One region of the Enterobacter sp. I4 genome, then DNA from elsewhere that is predicted to be linked to it. Evidence: riboswitches for the same ligand, from Rfam matches in the RefSeq annotation. Region 1 holds a riboswitch; each other region holds the start of a gene.
The links. A riboswitch is a leader RNA that binds a small molecule or an ion and turns the genes downstream of it on or off. The one in region 1 is predicted to bind thiamine pyrophosphate.
Positions count from the first base shown of each region.

Region 2: linked by a shared signal. The riboswitch ahead of thiB (thiamine ABC transporter substrate binding subunit) and the one ahead of thiC (phosphomethylpyrimidine synthase ThiC) in region 1 are both predicted to bind thiamine pyrophosphate.
Region 3: linked by a shared signal. The riboswitch ahead of thiM (hydroxyethylthiazole kinase) and the one ahead of thiC (phosphomethylpyrimidine synthase ThiC) in region 1 are both predicted to bind thiamine pyrophosphate.

Region 1 is NZ_JALBUO010000001.1:88,066-91,571, reverse strand. It holds gene hemE (uroporphyrinogen decarboxylase) at 1-421, opposite strand, end outside; gene nudC (NAD(+) diphosphatase) at 460-1,233, opposite strand; gene rsd (sigma D regulator) at 1,329-1,826, shown strand; TPP riboswitch at 1,881-1,990, shown strand; gene thiC (phosphomethylpyrimidine synthase ThiC) at 2,070-3,506, shown strand, end outside.
Region 2 is NZ_JALBUO010000002.1:401,825-405,330, reverse strand. It holds gene thiP (thiamine/thiamine pyrophosphate ABC transporter permease ThiP) at 1-921, opposite strand, end outside; gene thiB (thiamine ABC transporter substrate binding subunit) at 897-1,880, opposite strand; TPP riboswitch at 1,912-2,012, opposite strand; gene sgrR (HTH-type transcriptional regulator SgrR) at 2,049-3,506, opposite strand, start outside.
Region 3 is NZ_JALBUO010000001.1:1,452,130-1,455,635, forward strand. It holds gene MOQ06_RS06945 (GDSL-type esterase/lipase family protein) at 1-91, opposite strand, end outside; partial or broken gene MOQ06_RS06950 (IS3 family transposase) at 837-1,753, shown strand; TPP riboswitch at 2,075-2,171, shown strand; gene thiM (hydroxyethylthiazole kinase) at 2,207-2,977, shown strand; gene thiD (bifunctional hydroxymethylpyrimidine kinase/phosphomethylpyrimidine kinase) at 2,974-3,506, shown strand, end outside.

The sequences.
Region 1 (3,506 bases):
GCGGCACTTCACCTTTCAGCTCGCGGCGAATGGTGCGCACGGCGTTCATCACGTAGCCCAGCTCGCCTTCCGGATCCGGGATCGGCAGCTTATCGACGTCGGCTTTGCTTTTAATCGGAGAGGTGAAGCGCGGACCTTCGCCGGTTTCAAAATAGAGTCCAAGGCCCATCGCGTCCGGAATGGTAAGAATGTCCGAAAAGAGAATGGCGGCATCGAGCGGGAAGCGGCGCAGCGGCTGGAGCGTCACTTCGCAGGCCAGCTCGGCGTTTTTGCACAGCGACATAAAATCGCCCGCCTGCGCGCGCGTGGCTTTATATTCTGGCAGATAGCGTCCCGCCTGGCGCATCATCCACACCGGGGTGACATCAACGGGCTGGCGCAGCAGCGCACGCAGATAACGATCGTTCTTCAGTTCGGTCATTTTGCAGTTCCTTATTGCGTCAGTCCGTCAGTGTAACACTACTCATACTCGGCCCGACACATTGCCACAGTATCTTCTATCAGGCGGCGCGCCACGGTTCCCGGCGGGGGCAGCAGAGGTAAATCGTCGTAGCGATACCAGTTCGCCTCAAGCAGCTCTTTCTGGTCGATAACAATCTCGCCGCTGTCGTAGTCCGCCATAAACGCCGTCATCAGCGACATCGGGAACGGCCACGGCTGGGAGGTCACGTAGCGCAGATTTTTCACCTTAATGCCGCTCTCCTCCATCACCTCCCGCGCCACCGCCTGCTCCAGCGTTTCACCCACTTCGACGAAGCCGGCGAGGACGGTATGAATGCCGTTACGATGACGAGTGTGCTGCGCCAGCAGAATGGAATCGTCACGCCGGATGGCGACGATGATGCACGGTGCGATTTGCGGGTAGTAGCGTTCCCGGCAGTGGCCGCAGAGCATCGCCCACTCGGTTTTGCTCGGGTGCATGGTGTGGCCGCAGTAGCCGCAGAATTTGTGCGAGCGGTAGAACTCCGCCAGCTGCACGCCGCGCCCCGCCAGCTGGAACAGGCCAACATCCAGATCCAGCACCTGGCGAACGGATCCCATATCCTGACGGCGCGCCTGTTGGATCAACCACACGGATTCGCCCTGCCACTCGCCGATCTTCAGCGCGGGTTGCCCCACAAGATCGAACGTTTCCGCCGTACCGTAGGGTAATTCTCCACCGGGCAGCCATAATTTCTGTTCGTGGCTGACGATCCACCAACCCAGATCTGATTTTTCAATAATACGATCCATATCTATTGCACTACCTTCGCTTCACTGACATGTTGTTAGCATTGTGGTTACATTTTGGATAAGTAGATCCCATTCTAAACCTTGTGGAGTCGACCATGTTAAACCAGCTGGAAAGCCTGACTGAGCGCGTTGGAGGAAGTAACAACCTGGTGGATCGCTGGCTACATGTGCGCAAGCATCTACTCGTGGCGTATTACAATCTGGTCGGTCTTAAGCCTGGCAAAGAATCCTTTATGCGGCTGAATGAAAAGGCGCTGGATGACTTTTGTCAGCGCCTGGTCGACTACCTCTCCAACGGCCATTTCAACATTTATGAACGCATTATCCGCGAAATGGAAGGCACAAGCCCGTTTTTAGCCGCAACAAAACTCTATCCACCGCTGGAGGCCAATACCCAGCAGATAATGGAGTACTACGATTCAACGCTCGAAAACGCTATCGATCACGATAATTATCTTGAGTTTCAGCAGGCGCTGTCCGACCTCGGCGAAGCGCTGGAAGAGCGGTTCACGCTGGAAGACAAGCTCATTGCCCTCGTGCTGGATAACAACCTGTTTGTCAGCAGCAACGATAACGTCGTGCGTCCCGCTTGAGTTATTAATCGTTAACGAGTAATTTACAACCAGTCGCCCCTCTGTGGAGGGGGATTTTTCTTGTCGGAGTGCCCAGTGTGAAAGCACGGGCTGAGACCGTTAATTCGGGATCCGCGGAACCTGATCAGGTTAATACCTGCGAAGGGAACAAGAGTCATGCTGCTGTTGTATCGCCCCAAAGGCGATCTTCTCTTGCTTCATCCGTCGTCTGACAAGCCATGTCCTTCACTTTTGGAATGAGCTATGTCTACAACAAAACTGACCCGCCGCGAACAGCGCGAACACGCCCAACGCTTCATCGACACCCTGGAAGGCACCGCTTTCCCGAACTCTAAACGCATCTACATTTCCGGCTCGCAGGCCGATATCCGCGTGCCGATGCGCGAAATCCAGCTTAGCCCGACGCTTATCGGCGGCAGCAAAGAGAATCCGCAGTTTGAAGACAACGAAGCCGTGCCGGTGTACGACACCTCCGGCCCGTACGGCGATCCTTCTGTTGCTATCAACGTGCAGCAGGGTCTGGCGAAGCTGCGACAGCCGTGGATTGACGCGCGTAACGACTGCGAGGAACTGAGCGTGCGCAGCTCAGCGTACACTAACGAGCGCCTGGCCGACGACGGCCTGGACGAGCTGCGCTTCACCGGCCTGCTGACGCCAAAACGCGCCAAAGCGGGCAAATGCGTGACCCAGCTGCACTACGCGCGCCAGGGGATCGTCACGCCGGAGATGGAGTTCATCGCCATTCGCGAAAATATGGGGCGCGAGCGCATCCGCAGCGAAGTCCTGCGCCACCAGCACCCGGGCGAAGGGTTTGGCGCACGCCTGCCGGAGAACATCACGCCGGAGTTTGTGCGTGACGAAGTGGCCGCAGGCCGCGCGATAATCCCCGCCAACATTAACCACCCGGAATCCGAGCCGATGATTATCGGCCGCAACTTCCTGGTGAAGGTCAACGCCAACATCGGCAACTCGGCGGTAACGTCCTCTATCGAAGAAGAGGTGGAAAAGCTGGTCTGGTCAACGCGCTGGGGAGCGGACACGGTGATGGATCTTTCCACCGGCCGCTATATTCACGAAACTCGCGAGTGGATCCTGCGCAACAGCCCGGTGCCGATTGGCACCGTCCCGATTTATCAGGCGCTGGAAAAAGTGAACGGCATTGCGGAAAACCTTACCTGGGAAGCGTTCCGCGATACGCTGCTGGAGCAGGCGGAACAGGGCGTGGACTACTTCACCATCCACGCCGGCGTGCTGCTGCGCTACGTGCCGATGACGGCGAAACGTCTGACCGGCATCGTCTCGCGCGGCGGTTCGATTATGGCGAAGTGGTGCCTGTCCCATCATCAGGAAAACTTCCTCTACGAACATTTCCGCGAGATCTGCGAAATCTGCGCCGCCTATGACGTTTCGCTTTCGCTGGGCGACGGCCTGCGTCCGGGCTCCATCCGCGATGCCAACGACGAAGCGCAGTTTGCCGAGCTGCATACGCTGGGCGAGCTGACCAAAATCGCCTGGGAATATGACGTGCAGGTGATGATTGAAGGCCCGGGACACGTGCCGATGCAGATGATCCGCCGCAACATGACCGAAGAGCTGGAGCACTGCCACGAAGCGCCGTTCTACACCCTGGGGCCGCTGACCACCGATATTGCGCCGGGCTATGACCACTTCACTTCAGGG
Region 2 (3,506 bases), on a different contig from region 1:
CAGCAGCGGCGGGAGCAGAAGCAGGAGGGCCAGTGCGATCAGCATCACATCCGTGATGCGGCTGTGCAGGCTGTCCTGCGGATCGCGCCAGCCGGTAATATTATTGCTTCCTGCGGGGATCGCTTTGCTCAGACGCTGGCTCAATAACACCAGCGCCAGACAGCAAATCATCTGTACGAGGGCCAGCAGCGCGGCGCGGCCAGGATCGTAGTCGTAACTTAACGCCTGATAGATAGCCAGCTCAATCGTGGTGGCCTGCGGCCCGCCGCCGAGAGAGAGCACGGTCGCAAAGCTGGCGAAGCAGAGCATAAAGATTAGCGCGGCAACCGGGGCAATCTGGCGTCGCAGCCAGGGCCATTCGACAAAGCGGAAGAACGACCAGCCGCGCATGCCGAGCTGGGCGGCAATCTGGCGCTGCTCGCCGGGAATGTTTTCCAGGGCCTGCAAAAAGAGGCGCGTTGCCATCGGCATGTTGAAGAAAACGTGCGCCAGCAGAATGCCCTGCAGCCCGTAGGGAGAGAAGGTCCACTCCAGGCCAAGCAGGCTGAACAGGGATGCCAGCCAGCCCTGCCTGCCGTATACGCTCAGGATGCCAAACACCGCGACCAGCACGGGGAGGATCAGCGTCATGGCGCACAGGCGCAGCAGGGCCTGCCTGCCGGGAAAACGCCGTCGATACAGGGCGCGCGCGAGAAAAATTGCCGGGATCGTCGACAGCAGCGCGGAGAGAAACGCCTGCCAGAAGGAGAAGCGGATAACGTGCCAGAGATAGCCGTCGTGCCAGAGCGCGAGCAGATCGCTCTCCGGCGCGTTAAACCACAGCGCAAGGAATGCGCCCAGGCTGACCGCCACCATCAGCATGGCGGCGAGCAGCCCCGGGAGTAACCAGCCGGGGATCAGCGGCTGACGGCGCGTTGCCATTCACTTATCCATGCGGCGCGCTGGGCAGCAACCTGCTGCGGCGTAAACTCCAGCGAGGTTTGCGGTTTGCTCAGCTTCTCAAAGCCCGCCGGCAGCGCAACGTCAGTCACCGGGTACATCCAGTTGCCTGTCGGAATGGCGTTCTGGAATGCCGGTGAGACCATAAATTTCAGGAATTTTTCGGCCAGCTCCGGCTGTTTGCTGGCGGCGGTGCGCGCCGCCACTTCCACCTGCAGATAATGCCCTTCAGCAAAGTTCGCGGCAGCGTAATTGTCTTTCTTCTCGGCAATAATGTGGTAGGCCGGGGAGGTGGTGTAGCTCAGTACAAGATCGCTTTCCCCTTTCAGGAACAGGCCGTAGGCCTCGCTCCAGCCTTTGGTGACTGTCACGGTTTTGGCGGCCAGTTTCTGCCACGCTTCCGCCGTTTTATCCCCATAGACCTTTTGCATCCACAGCAGCAGGCCAAGGCCCGGGGTGCTGGTTCGCGGATCTTCATAAATCACGCGCCATTTCTGGTCGCTTTCGACCAGCTCTTTCAGGCTTTTCGGCGGGTTTTTCAGCTTGTTTTTGTCGTAGACGAAAGCAAAGTACCCGTAATCAAAGGGAACGAAAGTCTCGTTTTTCCAGCCGCCAGGCACCTTAACGGCCTCTGCCGCAACGCCGCTTTTAGCAAACAATCGGGTTTGCGTGGCGGCTTCCAGCAGGTTGTTATCCAGCCCGAGCACCACGTCGGCTTTGCTGTTTTTCCCTTCCATGCGCAGACGGTTAAGCAGCGACACGCCATCTTCCAGCGCCACGAACTTCAGCTCGCAGCCGCAGTCGGCCTCAAAGGCTTTTTTTACCGCCGGGCCGGGGCCCCAGTCGGCGGAGAAAGAGTCATAGGTGTAAACCGTGAGCACGGGCTTGGCAAAAACAGGCAGCGCAAACAGCGCCAGCAGAGGAAGAACGTTTTTTAACACTTTGCACCTCAGGGTTGAGTGGCAAAGGATTTTGAGAGACAGCCTCAAATCCCTTCGCCGGCGTTATCCGGATCAGGTTCGACGGGTATTATCTCAGCGCACATCAGTGATGCAGCACCCCGTTGAGAACGGCGCTATTGTAATGATTTGGTGAATATTACGAAAGCGTTATGGCTCCGGCGGCGCAAACCAGGCGGATTTAAAATCAAACCAGCCCAGGGTATTCATCCGCAGGCCGCGCATGCTGCGCTGCCCCTGGATCAGCAGCCAGTGGTGGATCAGCGGTACGATCGTCTGCCTGGCCAACAGCTCCTGACACCAGGCGGCCAGATCCATTTCTCCTGCCCGCCACCGCGCGGCGTCCTGCTGCCAGTCCCGGTTGATGCAGTGCTGAATGAGCGGCACTTCATACAGGTGAGAAAAGAGTGAGAAATCAAGCGGCAGCGTGAAGTTTGCGCTGTTGAGCCAGATATCGCTGACGACGTCACCGCGGTGCCATTCATCATAGTCCACTTCCTGTATCGCCAGCGTCACGCCCTCGGCCGCCAGCAGCTTACTCATGATCCTTGCGATAAACCGGTGCTCAATGTGATCGCGGTAGTAGCTGAGGGTGATGGTCTCAAGCCCGGCAGGTTTTTCACTGCGTACCGGCTGAGCATGGTGCCAGCGCGGGAGCAGGCCATAGGCCGGGAACCACCACGTCTGGTATTGCTCCTCTGCGTGATAAATCAGGTTAGCAGGGGCGAGAATATGGCTGATCCACTTGCGAACGTCGTGGTTTGCGCCGCGATGGCTGCGGCTATCAAAGAGCAGGTAATAACACCCCTCTTCCAGGCGACTTTCGAAAGCCTTTTCGCTTGTTGTTGGCCCTTCCAGCGTCAGGCCTGCGCTCAGCTCCTCGTTGAGATCCGGTAATACCCAGACGTTAACTTCGTCAATCAGCGCCCGATAGCCAAAATAGTCATCAAAGGCGCGGATCTTGAGCTGATTATTGTTATTGCGCGAAACGGAGTAGGGGCCCGTACCGATCGGCAGGCTGGCAAAATTGTTGAGCGATCCCCACTCGCCGGGCAGGATCATCGAGGGCACATAGCCCAGCAGCCACGGAAGCCATTTGTCCGGCTGCGACAGCTCAATGTCCAGCGTCCAGGCCGTCGGGGAGTGGATCCGCGCGATATGCGAATAGAGCGGGAGCGTGCGGGCCCGCTCCAGGGAGCCGATGACGTCCCGCATCTCCAGCTCGCGTCCGTGGTGGAAGTGGATCCCGGGGCGTAAAAAGAAGCGCCAGTGCAGCGGGGACAGCTGTTGCCAGTGGTGGGCAATATCCGCTTCCAGTTCCCCATTTTCCTCATTTATTTTCGTCAGGCCGCTGAATATCTGCCGGGCCATGTGGGTTTCAGAGCGGCGCAGCGCCGTGCCGGGCAGCAGATTTTTCATCGGACGGTAGTAGAGCACCCGCAGAATATGGCGCCCCTGGCGAAAGCTGCGCCCAAGATGCGAGACCAGCATCTGGCGCACGGCGGCCTTGTCGCCCACCAGCTGTACCAGCTGATCGATGCGGTCCTGCTCCAGCAGATCCTCCGCCCGCTGTTGCTGCAGCGCCAGCCCGGTATAGAGGAAGGTAAG
Region 3 (3,506 bases), 1.4 Mb from region 1:
TGACATAAGGAAGCCAATTTATTTTGCCATTATCAGCAAACTCTTTCGAATATGCCAACATCTGCGGAGTTAATTGTTCCACATAACTCATAGCATCTCCCTTGTTATATTCTGATTCCTGATGTGGACAGACTTAGTAATGAACCATTAATATGTAATCATTAATAAATGATGAATTAAGCATGGCTTAACTTGGTTTTTTTGAGCCATTGTCACTTGGCTTATACAATTTTTAAAGAATATATCCAGATCTTTTTTCTCTGAATTATTCGTAGTTCTGTGAATGTATCGTTATCGGTAGAAACATGTCAATCACAATTAATTTACACTTTGGGTGAGATAATTTCTGCATGTGTTACCCGCCATCTACTCCTAGCGGTTTTTTCATCTGATTAGTATGTCTTACGTAACACTAAAAACTAAATTTCGAAAAAATAAATTCTTTTCCAATAGACATGAAAAAAATTCAACATGAATTAATATGATAATAAAGAGGAAATAATTAACAAAGTTAATGGCCTAAAGCCCGTGAATCACGAGATACTATTTACAGTCTTTGTGAGGTACGTGCTTCCTAGGGGCACTTTGGTGATCGAAAATTATTGTACGCTAAGGTTGTTTTTTGACTTTTCGACTTTAACTGGCCTTAGCCGACGAAACTTACTGGAAGCCGATATCCGGTTGCTTTTCCATATATAATCACTTGTGGATAAAGTGCATATGTACCCGGGGGATGAGTATTGAATCGCCACAGGTTTAACAGACACCTCAGAGTCATTTAAGATGACTTAAAGAGAGGTGCCAATGAGCGTTAAGCGTTTCCCGTAGAGTTTAAAATTGAAGCAGTCAAACAGGTTGTAGATCGCGGTCATTCTCTTTCCAGCGTTGCAACACGTCTCGATATCACCACTCGCAGCCTTTACGCCTGGATAACGAAGTACGGTCCGGATTCTTCCACTCATAAAGAACAGTCAGATGCTCAGGCCTAGCTCCGCCATCTCCAGAAAGAGCTGAAGCGGGTTACCGACGAACGGGACATATTAAAAAAAGCCGCGGCGTACTTCGCAAAGCTGTCCGACTGAGGTGCGCCTTTATCCGTGACAACGCCAGTTGCTTGCCTGTTCGTATGCTCTGCCGGGTGCTGGATGTTCATCCGAGTGGGTTTTACGCCTGGCTTCAGCAGCCGCATTCACAACGCCATCAGGCAGACCTGAGACTGACAGGACAGATTAAACAGTTCAACCCGGAAGCACCGGATGAGCGTTGGGTAACGGACATCACCTACATCAGGATCCACGAAGGCTGGCTGTATCTTGCCGTGGTTGTTGATCTGTTCTCACGCAAAATTATCGGCTGGTCAATGCAATCCCGGATGACAAAGGACATTGTCCTGAACGCAATGATGATGGCTGTATGGCGGCGTAATCCGCAAAAACCGGTACTGGCTCACTCGGACCAGGGCAGTCAGTACACAAGCTATGAGTGGCAGTCGTTCCTGAAATCACACGGCCTGGAAGGGAGTATGAGCCGTCGCGGTAACTGTCACGATAACGCGGTTGCAGAAAGCTTTTTCCAGTGACTGAAACGCGAGCGGATAAAGAAATAGATCTACGGAACGTGGGAAGAAGCCCGCAGCGATATTTTTGATTACATCGAAATGTTTTATAACAGTAAGCGTCGGCATGGTTCGAGCAATCAGATGTCACCGGCAGAATATGAAAACCAGTATTATCAACGACTAGGAAGTGTCTAGATTATTCGTGGCTATTCACACATCATTATTGACGGTCTCAAGATCAGCTGTTCCCGCTTGTCATTTGCATTTCAATTGGAATTGGCAAAAGCACTTCGACTGCATGAAGAAAACGTATGCGGTTTAAATCATCATGACTGAATAATTTCCTTAAGCCGCCTTATGGGCGGTTTTTTTGTGCCTGCCATTTATCTGTGGGACACAACGTGAGACACAAGCTGGGACACAGAGGAATTTTTAGGGTTGAGTCTTTGGCTTCCCGCTGGCATGATCCAGAACAGGGATTAACGGGACGTTAATCGCAAGCTTTTGATTTTTTTTGTAAATGACTCGGGGTGCCCTTCTTTGTGAAGGCTGAGAAATACCCGTATTACCTGATCTGGATAATGCCAGCGTAGGGAAGTCAGATGCCTTCCCGGTCATCGCTTCTTCACGTACGGCAGGAGCGAAACCATGCAGACTAACCTGCTCGATCTACCTGTTTTACATCAGTTCCGAACCCGTTCCCCGCTCACACACTGTATGACTAACGACGTCGTGCAGACGTTCACCGCCAACGTTCTGCTGGCGCTTGGCGCATCGCCGGCGATGGTGATCGAAGCTGAAGAAGCCGAACAGTTTGCCGCGCTTGCCGACGCGCTGTTAATCAACGTTGGCACGCTTACCGCCCCGCGTGCCCAGTCGATGCGCCGGGCCATAGAGAGTGCGGTGGCCGCAGGCAAACCCTGGACTCTGGATCCGGTCGCGGTAGGCGCCCTGACGTTCCGTACCCGCTTCTGTCACCAGGCACTTTCTCTCAAACCCGCGGCTATTCGCGGTAACGCCTCGGAAATACTTGCCCTCACCGGCATGAGCGCGGGAGGACGCGGCGTGGATACTACCGATACCGCGGCGAGCGCGTTGCCCGCTGCGCAGGCGCTGGCCCGCCAGACCAGCGCCATAGTGGTGGTGACGGGAGAGGTGGATCACATTACCGACGGCCAGAGAATCCGCACGGTTACGGGGGGCGATCCGCTGATGACCCGCGTGGTGGGAACGGGCTGCGCGCTCTCTGCGGTCGTTGCCGCCAGCTGTTCGCTGCCGGGCGACAGGCTCGACAACGTGACGGCGGCCTGCGGGTGGATGAAGCGCGCGGGGTCGATTGCCGTATCCCAGACCCGCGGCCCCGGAAGCTTTGCCGCTGCTTTTCTGGACGCGCTCTACGCGCTGGAGGAGCGGGTATGAAACGTATTAATGCTCTCACCATTGCGGGTACCGATCCAAGCGGCGGGGCAGGGATCCAGGCCGACCTGAAAACCTTCTCCGCTCTTGGCGCGTACGGTTGCTCTGTCATCACCGCGCTGGTGGCGCAAAACACGCGCGGCGTGCAGTCGGTTTATCGCATTGAGCCTGATTTTGTTGCCGCGCAGCTGGATTCGGTATTCAGCGATGTACGCATCGATACCACCAAGATCGGCATGCTGGCAGAAGCCGATATCGTTGAAGCGGTCGCCGAACGGCTCAGGCATTATCAGATACAAAACGTGGTGCTCGATACCGTGATGCTGGCAAAAAGCGGCGATCCGCTGCTCCCGGCCTCCGCCGTCGAAACGCTGCGTAAAAAGCTGCTGCCGCAGGTGGCCCTGATCACGCCCAACCTGCCTGAAGCCGCCGCGCTGCTGGATGCGCCACACGCCCGGAACGAGCGCGAAATGAAAGAGCAGGGGAACGCGCTGCTGGCGATGGGGTGTAGCGCGGTGCTGATGAAGGGCGG